2 regions of the Larsenimonas rhizosphaerae genome follow, and region 2 is predicted to be linked to the other one. Evidence: predicted binding sites of a transcription regulator. Region 2 holds the regulator's gene; the other holds the start of a gene.

What was found. Region 2 encodes sigma-54, which starts transcription at its own class of promoters, with help from an activator protein. Its sites were predicted from a motif close to TGGCACNNNNNTTGCTNT; they were not measured.
Region 1: rutA (pyrimidine utilization protein A) is a predicted target of sigma-54. The motif match lies at 1,325-1,342, and genes of this name have one in related genera.

Annotation. Positions count from the first base shown of each region.
Region 1 covers NZ_JAPIVE010000002.1:243,030-248,128, forward strand. Annotated here, with positions in the region: gene rutB (pyrimidine utilization protein B) at 1-144, opposite strand, end outside; gene rutA (pyrimidine utilization protein A) at 141-1,244, opposite strand; gene rutR (HTH-type transcriptional regulator RutR) at 1,584-2,231, shown strand; gene OQ287_RS07670 (malonic semialdehyde reductase) at 2,281-2,871, opposite strand; gene OQ287_RS07675 (NAD-dependent succinate-semialdehyde dehydrogenase) at 3,107-4,483, opposite strand; gene OQ287_RS07680 (carboxylesterase/lipase family protein) at 4,834-5,099, shown strand, end outside.
Region 2 covers NZ_JAPIVE010000001.1:1,285,523-1,290,621, reverse strand. Annotated here, with positions in the region: gene rapZ (RNase adapter RapZ) at 1-282, opposite strand, end outside; gene ptsN (PTS IIA-like nitrogen regulatory protein PtsN) at 293-760, opposite strand; gene hpf (ribosome hibernation-promoting factor, HPF/YfiA family) at 773-1,075, opposite strand; gene OQ287_RS06005 (RNA polymerase factor sigma-54) at 1,157-2,590, opposite strand; gene lptB (LPS export ABC transporter ATP-binding protein) at 2,712-3,437, opposite strand; gene lptA (lipopolysaccharide transport periplasmic protein LptA) at 3,444-3,980, opposite strand; gene lptC (LPS export ABC transporter periplasmic protein LptC) at 4,005-4,580, opposite strand; gene OQ287_RS05985 (KdsC family phosphatase) at 4,583-5,099, opposite strand, start outside.

The DNA of each region.
Region 1 (5,099 bases), on a different contig from region 2:
ATAGGCATTTTGCATGTCAACGACGATCAGGGCCGTCTGCGCCCGGGGCAGGGCAATGGCTTCCGGCCGCCCCGGCAGCACGATCTCATCGTCCGATGCGGCGCCGTCGCACCGCACGACCGGTGTGGTGTGCAGCGAGCTCATGAGGCGATCTCCCTCGGCGCCATGGTTGCACCGGTCACATCAACGCGGGTCTTCATCAGCGGCTGTATTTTTTCACCGAAGGTATCGAGACCTTCCAGGAAGTCGTCAAAGGTCAGCATGACCCCGCCCATGCCTTCGACCGTGTCGATTTCATCGAGCATGCGAGCCACGTTCTCGTACGACCCGACCAGCGTGCCCATGTTGAGATTGACCGCCGAGGTCGGATTGGTCATGTGACGGACATTCGTGTCCTTGCCGGAGGTCTTGTCCTGGCCGCCCTGATCCGCCATCCAGTCCAGCGCTTCCTGATCGGCACCTGCCTTGTAGTGTTCCCAGCGGGCCATGGCGGCTTCATCGGTCCTGTCGGCGATGACCATGAACAGCACATAACAGGCGATATCGCGTTCACTGTCCCGGGTGGCTTCATTGAGGCGTTCGGCCGTTTCGGCAAACGCCGTGGGCGTGTTGAGCCCCTTGCCGAAGCAGAAGCTGTAGTCGGCATGTTTGGCGGTAAAGGCCATGCCGGCGTTGGACTGACCGGCGCAGACGATCTTGACGCCCTGCTCGGGGCGCGGGCTCAGTCGGCAGTCGTCCATCTGGAAGAAGTCACCCTTGAAGTCACTCCGGCCGCTTTCAAGCAGCTCGCGCATGACGGTGGTGTATTCGTCCAGATAGGCGTAGCGCTTGCCGAAATACTCATCGCCGGGCCACAGTCCCATCTGGCTGTATTCGGGCTTCTGCCAGCCCGTGACCAGATTGATGCCAAAGCGTCCCGGGGCAATGGAGTCGATGGTGGCTGCCATGCGTGCCGTAATGGCCGGCGGCATGACCAGGGTGGCGGCGGTGGCGTACAGGTTGATTCTGGAGGTAACCGCGGCCAGTCCGGCCATCAGAGTGAATGATTCGAGGGCATGCTCCCAGAATTCGGTCTTTCCGCCGAAGCCGCGCAGCTTGATCATCGACAGTGCGAAATCGAACCCGTAGTACTCTGCCTTCTGGGTGATGGCCTTGTTGAGTTCAAAGGTCGGCATGTATTGCGGTGAATTTTCGGAAATCAGCCAGCCGTTGTTACCGATGGGAATGAAGACACCAAGTTGCATGGGTTACCTCCAGGTCATTGCGGGATGACATGTGCCGGTGGGCCACGACAGGGGGTGTGCACCGGCACTGCATGAAATACATGCCAACAGGCGTGCCAGGTATCGTTTCCCTGTCTGTTTTCAACGGCTTGTCAGGCGGGGCAGGAAATACATCGGACCAAATGGTCCAGGTTATTGTGAGTCAATGAGCAAAAACGGCGCGCATTGCCCTCATTTCGCGCTTTTTTAGCGCATTTGCAGGCGTGCGGCTTCATGATGGTGGCGTGCGGGCCTGAACAGGGCGTCAGTACACCGTAATATTCAGGCACCGGAAGTGGCCTTTGAGGGGCAGGGAGAGACATGAGCGACAGGGGTTCCGCCGCCGGCGGCAAGCGTTCGGCAGACCGTGAAGTGCGCATGCAACGTATACGCCATGCCGCACTTACGCTGTTCTCGCGGTTTGGTGTACGAGGTACCAGTCTGGACGCCATTGCCGAGCAGGCCGGTGTTTCCAAGACCAATCTGCTTTATTACTTTTCATCCAAGGAGATGCTCTACATCTCGGTGATGCAGCAGATTCTGGATACCTGGCTTGCCCCGATGCGGGCGATCAATGCCGATCAGGCGCCGGCGGATGCGATTGCCGATTATATTCGTATCAAGGTCGAGCTGGCCCGGGACCGTGCCGACGCTTCCAGACTTTTCTGCCTTGAAATGATCCAGGGGGCACCGCTGATCAAGGAGCTGCTGGAGCAGGACCTCAAGGCGCTGGTGGAGGAGAAGTCGGCGGTCATCAACGACTGGGTGGCCAGTGGCCGGATCAACCCGGTCGAGCCGCATCATCTGCTTTATCTCTTGTGGGGCGCGACGCAGCATTACGCTGACTTTGCGGTGCAGATCAGGGCGGTGTCCGGTCAGGGGCTGGATGACCCGGCCTTTTTCGAGGCCACCGTGCAAACGATTCAGGACATGGTGCTGGGTGGGCTGTTGCCACGCTCGACCCCGTAAGTGATGTACGCAGTCGAGCGCGGCCGCGGGCCATGCTGTCAAGGGCGCATCAGACGAGCTGGCAGGCCTCATCGAAATCAAGGCGCGGCAGGCGCGGCTTCACGCCACTGGCATCGCCGTATCCCAGGTTGATCAGCATGTTGACGGTCCAGTCCGTGCCGGCAAGGAAGGCCTCGTCGATGGCCTTCGGATCAAAGCCTGACATCGGGCCGGTATCCAGCCCCAGGGCCCGCGCGGCCAGAATCAGATAGCCCGCCTGCAGCGAGCTGTTGCGCAGGGCGGTCTGCTCGGCGAAGGCCTCGCTGCCGGTGAACCAGCTGCGGGCATCGGTGTGCGGGAACAGGGTCGGCAACCGATCGTAAAAGCGCTTGTCGTAGGCGACGATCACCGTGCAGGGGGCGGTCGCTGTCTTGTCGGTATTGCCCGACGACACGCACGGCAGCAGTTTTTCCCTGCCGGCTTCCGTACGAACAAAGATGAAACGTGCCGGGCAGCAGTTGGCGGATGTAGGGCCCATTTTCACCAGGTCATAAAGCGTGCGCAGGGTTTCCTCGCTGATCTTTTCCGGCTGCCAGGCGTTGTGAGTATGAGCCTCGAAAAACAGTTGCGACAGCGCGTTATTGTCGAGTGATGACAGCATCGACGTTCTCCTTGTTGTTGTAATCGATATAGGTTTCCAGCACTGGCTACCCTAGCTCGCCGTTCCCCCCGATGCCAGACGTTTGTCGTACCTGCCTGTCCGGCAGGAGGGTGGCGGGCGTCGACGGCTCGGCTTCTGACGTTTGAGCGCGCCGGCAGCCTGACATGAAAAAACCGCCCTCGCAGGAGGGCGGTTTTTTACCATCTGCCCCGGCAGGCGCCGGGGATGCTGCGTATTACTGCGCGATCATCATGGACTTGATGTTGACGAATTCGCGCATGCCGAAGCCACCGTGCTCCCGGCCATAGCCGCTGTCCTTCACGCCGCCGAAAGGCAGGTTGGGCTGAGCAATGTAGTAGCCGTTGATGCTGATCATGCCGGTATCGAAATGATCGCGGGCCAGTTTGACTGCACGCTCTTCATCTTCGGAGAAGATGCCACCGCCCAGGCCATAGACCGAATCATTGGCGATGCGCAGGGCATCGTCTTCATCGGTGGCACGGATCAGTGAGGCGACCGGGCCGAACAGCTCGCCGTCATAGGCCGGCATGCCGGGCTTGACGTCTTCAAGTACCGTGGCCGGGTAGAAGAAGCCTTCCACGTCCGGCAGCTCACCCCCGACAACACAGGTTGCGCCGTTTTCAATCGATTCCTGCACCTGCTGGTGCAGTGCGTCGCGCAGGTCCTTGCGGGCGACCGGACCCAGCTGGGTGTTCTCGTCGGTCGGATCACCGAACGCCACGTTTTTCATCTTCTCGACGAAGGCATCGCGGAACTTGTCATAAACGGCGTCCACCACCACGAAACGCTTGGCGGCGACACAGGTCTGGCCGTTGTTGTAGATACGTCCCATGACGCAGGCGTTGACGGCCTTGTCGATATCGGCATCTTCAAGCACCAGAAAGGCGTCGTTGCTGCCCAGCTCAAGAACGGTCTTCTTGAGCTGCTCGCCGGCGGCGGCGGCAATCTTGCGACCGGTCGCGGCGCTGCCGGTAAAGGTCACGCCACGCACCAGCCTGTGCTCGGTCACCTGGCTTGCCTGCTGGTCCTGGATGTAGAGCACGGAAAAGATGTTTTCCGGCATGCCGGCTTCCTTGAAGATCTCTTCAAGTGCCTCGGCACAGCCCCAGACATTCGGTGCGTGCTTGAGAAGCACCGCGTTGCCGGCCATCAGGTTGGCGATGGCGTAGCGCACGACCTGATAGAACGGGAAGTTCCACGGCTGGATGCCGAAGATAATGCCGATCGGCTGGTAGCTGACCAGCGCCCGTCCACCGTCCAGATCGCGCTCTTCATCGGCAAGCACCTTTTCGGCATTGTCGGCGCTGTAATCGCAGATGGCCTTGCAGAGATCGATCTCGCCGGGACCCTGACTGATGGGCTTGCCCATCTCTTCCGTCATCAGTTTTACAAGGCGATCCTTGTGGGCGTTCAGGCGCTCACCGACCTTTTTGATCAGCGCGCCACGTTCGCTGATGGATCTGGATTTCCACTCGAGAAATGCCTGGTGGCTTTGCTCGATCTTCTGTTGAAGTGCTTCATCGGTGATGGTGTCAAATTCGCGAATGGCCTTGCCGGTCGCCGGATTGATAGTAGTTACTGTATTAGGCACAGCACGCTCCCTGTGGTGTGAATCAAGATTTCCAATGACCCCAGCATGGTAGATCGCGCGCGATTTGCCAAACTCATTCCTGCTCAACTCTTGCCTGATCCTCCAGGCGGGCTTCAGTGTTCCTGTCGAGGCAATGTGCCCCCGGGACCTATGCGATGACTCTCGTGCCGTTTTGAAACCGACTGAATCCGGTCATTTCGCATCGGCGCAGGCGAACTCGGACAGGGCGACTATAGTCGTAACCCTTGAATGGATGATCTGGAGAGCAGGGAATGCGGGCAGTCACAGGAGTAGTCGTTGCGGCTGCACTTCTTTTGGGCGTAACAGCGGCGAATGCCACGGAGCGAGCCATGACACGACTTGATGACGGGATAGTGAAGGGCGAGGTGACCGACCAGGCGCGCGTATTCAGGGGCATTCCCTTTGCGGCGCCACCGGTCGGAGCACGACGCTGGCAGCCGCCACATCCGGTAACCCCCTGGGAAGGGGTGCGGGATGCCACGGCCTTTTCGCCCAGCTGCCTGCAGACGCCCATGGCCGGCGATGAGGCCCCCCTGGCGGGCAATCTTTCCGAGGACTGTCTGTACCTCAATGTCTGGCAGCCTAAGGATGACGC
Region 2 (5,099 bases):
GGCCTTTGTGTCCGTGGTCAGGTAAACCACCTGGCTGTCTACTCGTTTGGACAGATCCGCCAGAAGCGCGGGGAAGCGCTCCAGCGCTTCCGGAAGGTTGCGTGCATCAATGCTGACGGCAATGCGTCGCTGTCCAACGCTGCCTGCATCCAGCTCATCGATCAACGGTGCCAGCAGGGTGGCCGGCAGGTTGTCGATGGCATAAAAGCCCAGGTCCTCGAGCGCTTGCAGGGCAATGGACTTTCCTGAGCCGGAACGTCCACTGATAATGACCAGCTGCATGATGAGTACCCTATTGGTGTTGTTGCTGTATGAGATCGGTCAGGGTGTCATGGAGTTCGCGTTGACTGGTTGCATGGCGAAGACGACTGCGGTTTTCGCTGTCGTTGAGCAGCTCGGCAATCTGGCCCAGAAGCGTCAGGTGCGTATCCTCGGCTTCTTCAGGCACGAGCAGCACAAACACCAGGTCCACGGGCTCGTTGTCGATGGCATCAAAGTCGATGGGGTCTGCCAGCCGGATAAAACTGGCCAGTGGCGACTTGCAGTGCGGGTTGCGGGCATGGGGTATGGCTACCCCGTTGCCCACACCGGTACTGCCCAGCCGCTCGCGACCGATCAGGCGTGAAAAGACCTCCTGATCATCCAGACTGGGAATATTCTGAGCGATAAAGGTGCTGAAAAATTCCAGCACCCTTTTTTTGCTTCCGCCCTGAACATCAAACAGCGTGCGTTCGGGCGGAAGGAGTTGATCAAGCTTCATAGTACCAGGATCTCAACGAGCGCCCTGGGCGCGTGCCTGTGCCTTTTCCTTGTGCTTGACCAGCTGGCGGTCCAGCTTGTCGGCCAGCGCATCAATGGCGGCATACATGTCTTCGTGGGAAGCGTCGCCGTGCAGGTCGGCGCCGCTGGCGTGCAGGGTGCAGGCAGCAAGCTTGCGTTCCTTTTCGACGGAAAGGGTCACCTGGACATTGGTGATGTTGTCGTAATGGCGTTCCAGTCGAGAAAGTTTCTGGTTGATGTATTCTCTGAGTGCGTCTGTCAGTTCGACGTGATGACCAGTGATATTGACCTGCATGGCGTACTCCTTTTCCCACGGATGAATACTGGATTGTAACCTTTTTTACTGTCAGGCAAAGCCTTGTCTTTCCGGCGTCATTCAGGCCATTTTCCGACGTTCGCTGGAAGATGGTATACCCAGCGCTTCACGGTACTTGGCGACAGTGCGACGTGCCACCTTGATGCCCTGGTCATCGAGCAATTCAACCAGCCGGGCATCGGACAGGGGGCGCCTTGTGGGCTCTTCACTGACGTATTTGCGAATCCTGGCGCGAATGGCGGCGCCGGAGTGGGCGTCTCCTTCCCCACTTCCCCCTACCTGACTTGAAAAGAATAGCTTGAGTTCGACCACTCCGCGGGGAGTATGGATGAATTTTTGTGTCGTCACCCGCGAGATGGTGGATTCGTGCATGTCGACAGCGCCTGCAATGTCGGACAGGGTCAGCGGTTTCAGGCCTTCTTCCCCCATGTCGATATACCGATGCTGGCGGGCCATGATCTCGCGACCCACTCGAAGAAGGGTGTCATTGCGACTGGCGATGCTCTTGATGAACCAGCGCGCTTCCTGGAGGTGCTGCTTGAAAAAGGTATTGTCATCACTTTTATCGGCACGGCGTACCAGGCTGCTGTAGTCCGGATTCAGCCGAAGACGCGGTAGCGCATCTTCATTGAGCTCGACCTGCCAGCCATGGCGTGTGCTGTGGCGCAGAGTCAGATCAGGAATAACGTACTGGTGGCTGGTACTGTCGAACTGACGGCCGGGATGTGGATCCAGTGCCTTGATCAGGCATGTGATTCGTTCAAGACTCTCATCATCGATGCCCAGCCGGCGTTTCAGAAGCCTTGTATCACCGTTGCCCAGGGCTTCAAGGAACTGGCGAATCAACCGGCGTGCCTGAGCCAGCAGGGGAGTGTCCTGAGGAAGTTGATCAAGCTGAAGCAACAGGCACTCGCGCAGGTCTCTGGCAAACAGACCGGCCGGTTCACACTGTTGGAGCATGATGGCAGTACGTTCCACGTCGGCAACGCTCAGGGACTCGAACCCCTGGGCGCGCAGGCCCTCCGTGATGTCCTCGAGAGGCTGGGCAATCAGGCCATTGGGGTCCAGTGCATCAATCAATCGTTCGGCAATGGCGCGTTGCTGGTCATCCAGGTCCAGCATCATGACCTGCCATTCAACATGCTGCTGAAGGGTATCCTCCGAGGTGTTGCGCTCGATATCGGACTCGCCGGCAGGCGCGACGCTGCTGCTCAGACTGCCAAGGGAAGCATCCTGAAAACTGTCTTCCCAGCTGCTGTCCTGAGACAGTTCGTCGGGAATGCTTTCCTGCCAGTCATCATCATTGTCGGCTGGGCTGGCGCACTCATCGAACAGGTCTTCCTGCTCAAGCATGGGGTTGCTGTCCAGTGCCTGCTGTATTTCCTGACGCAAGTCCAGCGTCGAGAGTTGCAGCAGGTGAATGGCCTGCTGCAGTTGCGGCGTCATGGTGAGGTGAGCGCCGACCCTGAGCTGCAAGGATGGTTTCATCGTTATACGATCCCGGTCGTCACAAGTCCGTGATTACGCTATCGAGACCTGGCGGGACGTGCAAGTCAAAAAACACTATTTGAAGCAATTTTCATGCCAGGGTATGAGATCCTTGGCCTGACTGACATCACAATCTGAATTCATGCCCAAGGTAGACGTCGCGGACATGCTGGTTGGCCAGGATGGATGGCGTATCGCCTTCTGCGATGATCTGACCGCTGCCCACGATGTAGGCGTTGTCACAGATATCCAGCGTTTCGCGTACGTTATGATCGGTGATCAGCACCCCAATGCCGCGCGCCTTCAGCTGGCGAATGATGCTTTTGATGTCACCGACCGAGATCGGGTCCACGCCGGCAAAGGGTTCATCCAGCAGGATGAAATCCGGCTCGGTGGCCAGCGCGCGGGCAATTTCGACGCGTCGACGTTCTCCGCCCGATAGTGCCATGCCCTGGTTATCCCTGATGTGCGTGACATTGAATTCCTGCAGGAGTTCTTCAAGCCTTGCCCGCCGGCCTGCCTTGTCAAGATCGCGTCGGGTTTCGAGAATCGCCATGATATTGTCGGCAACACTCAGCTTGCGAAAGATGGAGGCTTCCTGCGGGAGGTAACCAATGCCTTCGCGGGCCCGCTGGTGCATGGGCAGGCGGGACAGGTCACGGTCATCAATGATGATCGTGCCGGCATCTGCCTGCACCAGCCCTACAATCATGTAAAACGAGGTGGTCTTGCCGGCACCGTTTGGACCAAGCAGGCCGACAATCTCGCCCTGACGAATCGTGAGGCTGATGTCATGGACGACACGACGGCCCTTGAAGCTTTTGGCCAGGTGGGCCACTGACAGTGTTTTCATGGCGAATTACTGGCTCTGACTGTTTTGCGGGTTCAGTGTCATTTCCACGCGCTGGTCGCTGCTGTCCGAACTGCTTGGCTTGCCGCCTCGCGCATTGACCTGACGGCGATCGAGGAAGTACTCGACGTAGGCGCCATTGAAGGTGTCCGGACTCTGGATCAGTTTGGCATTGCCTATCAATTCCACGCGACGGGTGTCGGCGTGATAAATGACCTTGTCACCCCATCCCTGCACCTTGCTGTCCTGCGGATTGGGTTTCTGTTCCAGGTAGGCGCGCTCACCCTGACCGATGGCGGTAACCCGGGAGACATTGCCATTGTTGCCACGCTGTATGTCAACGCGGTTGGCCTTGAGCAGCATGGTACCCTGCGTCATGTCGACGTTGCCGGTATACACCGCCGTGCCGGCCTTGTCGTCAAGGTTCAGCTTGTCGGCACTGATGTGGATGGGCTTGCTGGCGTCAGAGGGGAGAGCCAGCGCCTGGTGAGCCAGTAGCGCCAGGGTCAGGCCACCGGCCAGCCGAAGGGGAGTGCGCAATATCATGAATAGTCCTTGTCAGTAATGCTGTTACCGGGAGGGCGGGTAATTGCCCTTGACGTCGCCTTCCAGTACGGCCCTGTCCTGATCAATCCAGGCGTCAAACCGGTTCGATGTCGTGGTCTGGTTTTCCTGGGTAAACGTTGAGGTTACATCGCTCCAGGCGTGCTGGTCCTGCTGTGTGTAGTGCAGGGTGTCGGTGGAAAGCGTCCAGTCATTGTCAGGCTGTCGCAGGCGTGCATGACCGGAGAGGGTGATGTGCTCACCGTTTCCTTCCACCTGGCCGGTATCACCGCGGCCGTGCCAGACGTCGCCACCGGAGGCTGTCCAGGTCAGTTCCGGCGTTTCTGCATGCGTCATGTCATCATTCGGCGTGTGAGTTATCCGTGGCGAGGCCAGGGTCTGGTAGATTTCCCCCTGATCATTATAGCGAGTATAGGTAGCCCCTTCTGCATAGTAGTCGGGGGCTTCCTGCTGGCTGCCGAGCGAGGTGTCGGTGTCGTTTGCCCGGTCGCGCTGTTCGATCCAGGCCATGACGCCGCCGGCAATCAGCAGGATCAGGATAAACCAGAGCCGTGGGGAGATCCGTGAGAGCAGGGAGCGCATGATTATTCCCCCATGTACTGGCTGGAGGTCGTGCCGGGTGGTATTGAGGCGGCGTCCTCCACGTGATAATGGGTCAGTACCTCGTTCCAGCGTCCCTGGGCGTTGATGATGAATTCGCAGAGCTCCCTGACAGCTCCCTGGCCACCGCGTCGGGTGGTTACCATATCCGCTGCCTGCTGGATGTAGTCCGGTGCATTGGGCACGCTTGCGCCCAGGCCTGCACGATGGATGGCTTCCAGGTCCGGCAGGTCATCACCGCAGTACCCTGTCTCTGTAATGTCGATGCCCAATTGGCGAGTCAACTCCTGCAGGGCAGCCCACTTGTCGTCCCGGCCCATGATCAGATGATCGATGCCCAGCTCGTTGCAGCGCCGCTCAACCATGGGCGAGCGACGGCCGGTAATGATGGCCACCTGAATACCGAGTCGCTGCAGGGCCTTGATCCCCACGCCGTCATGAACGTGAAACGCCTTGATTTCCTGGTGATCACTTGTATAGAGGAGCCTGCCGTCGCTGAGT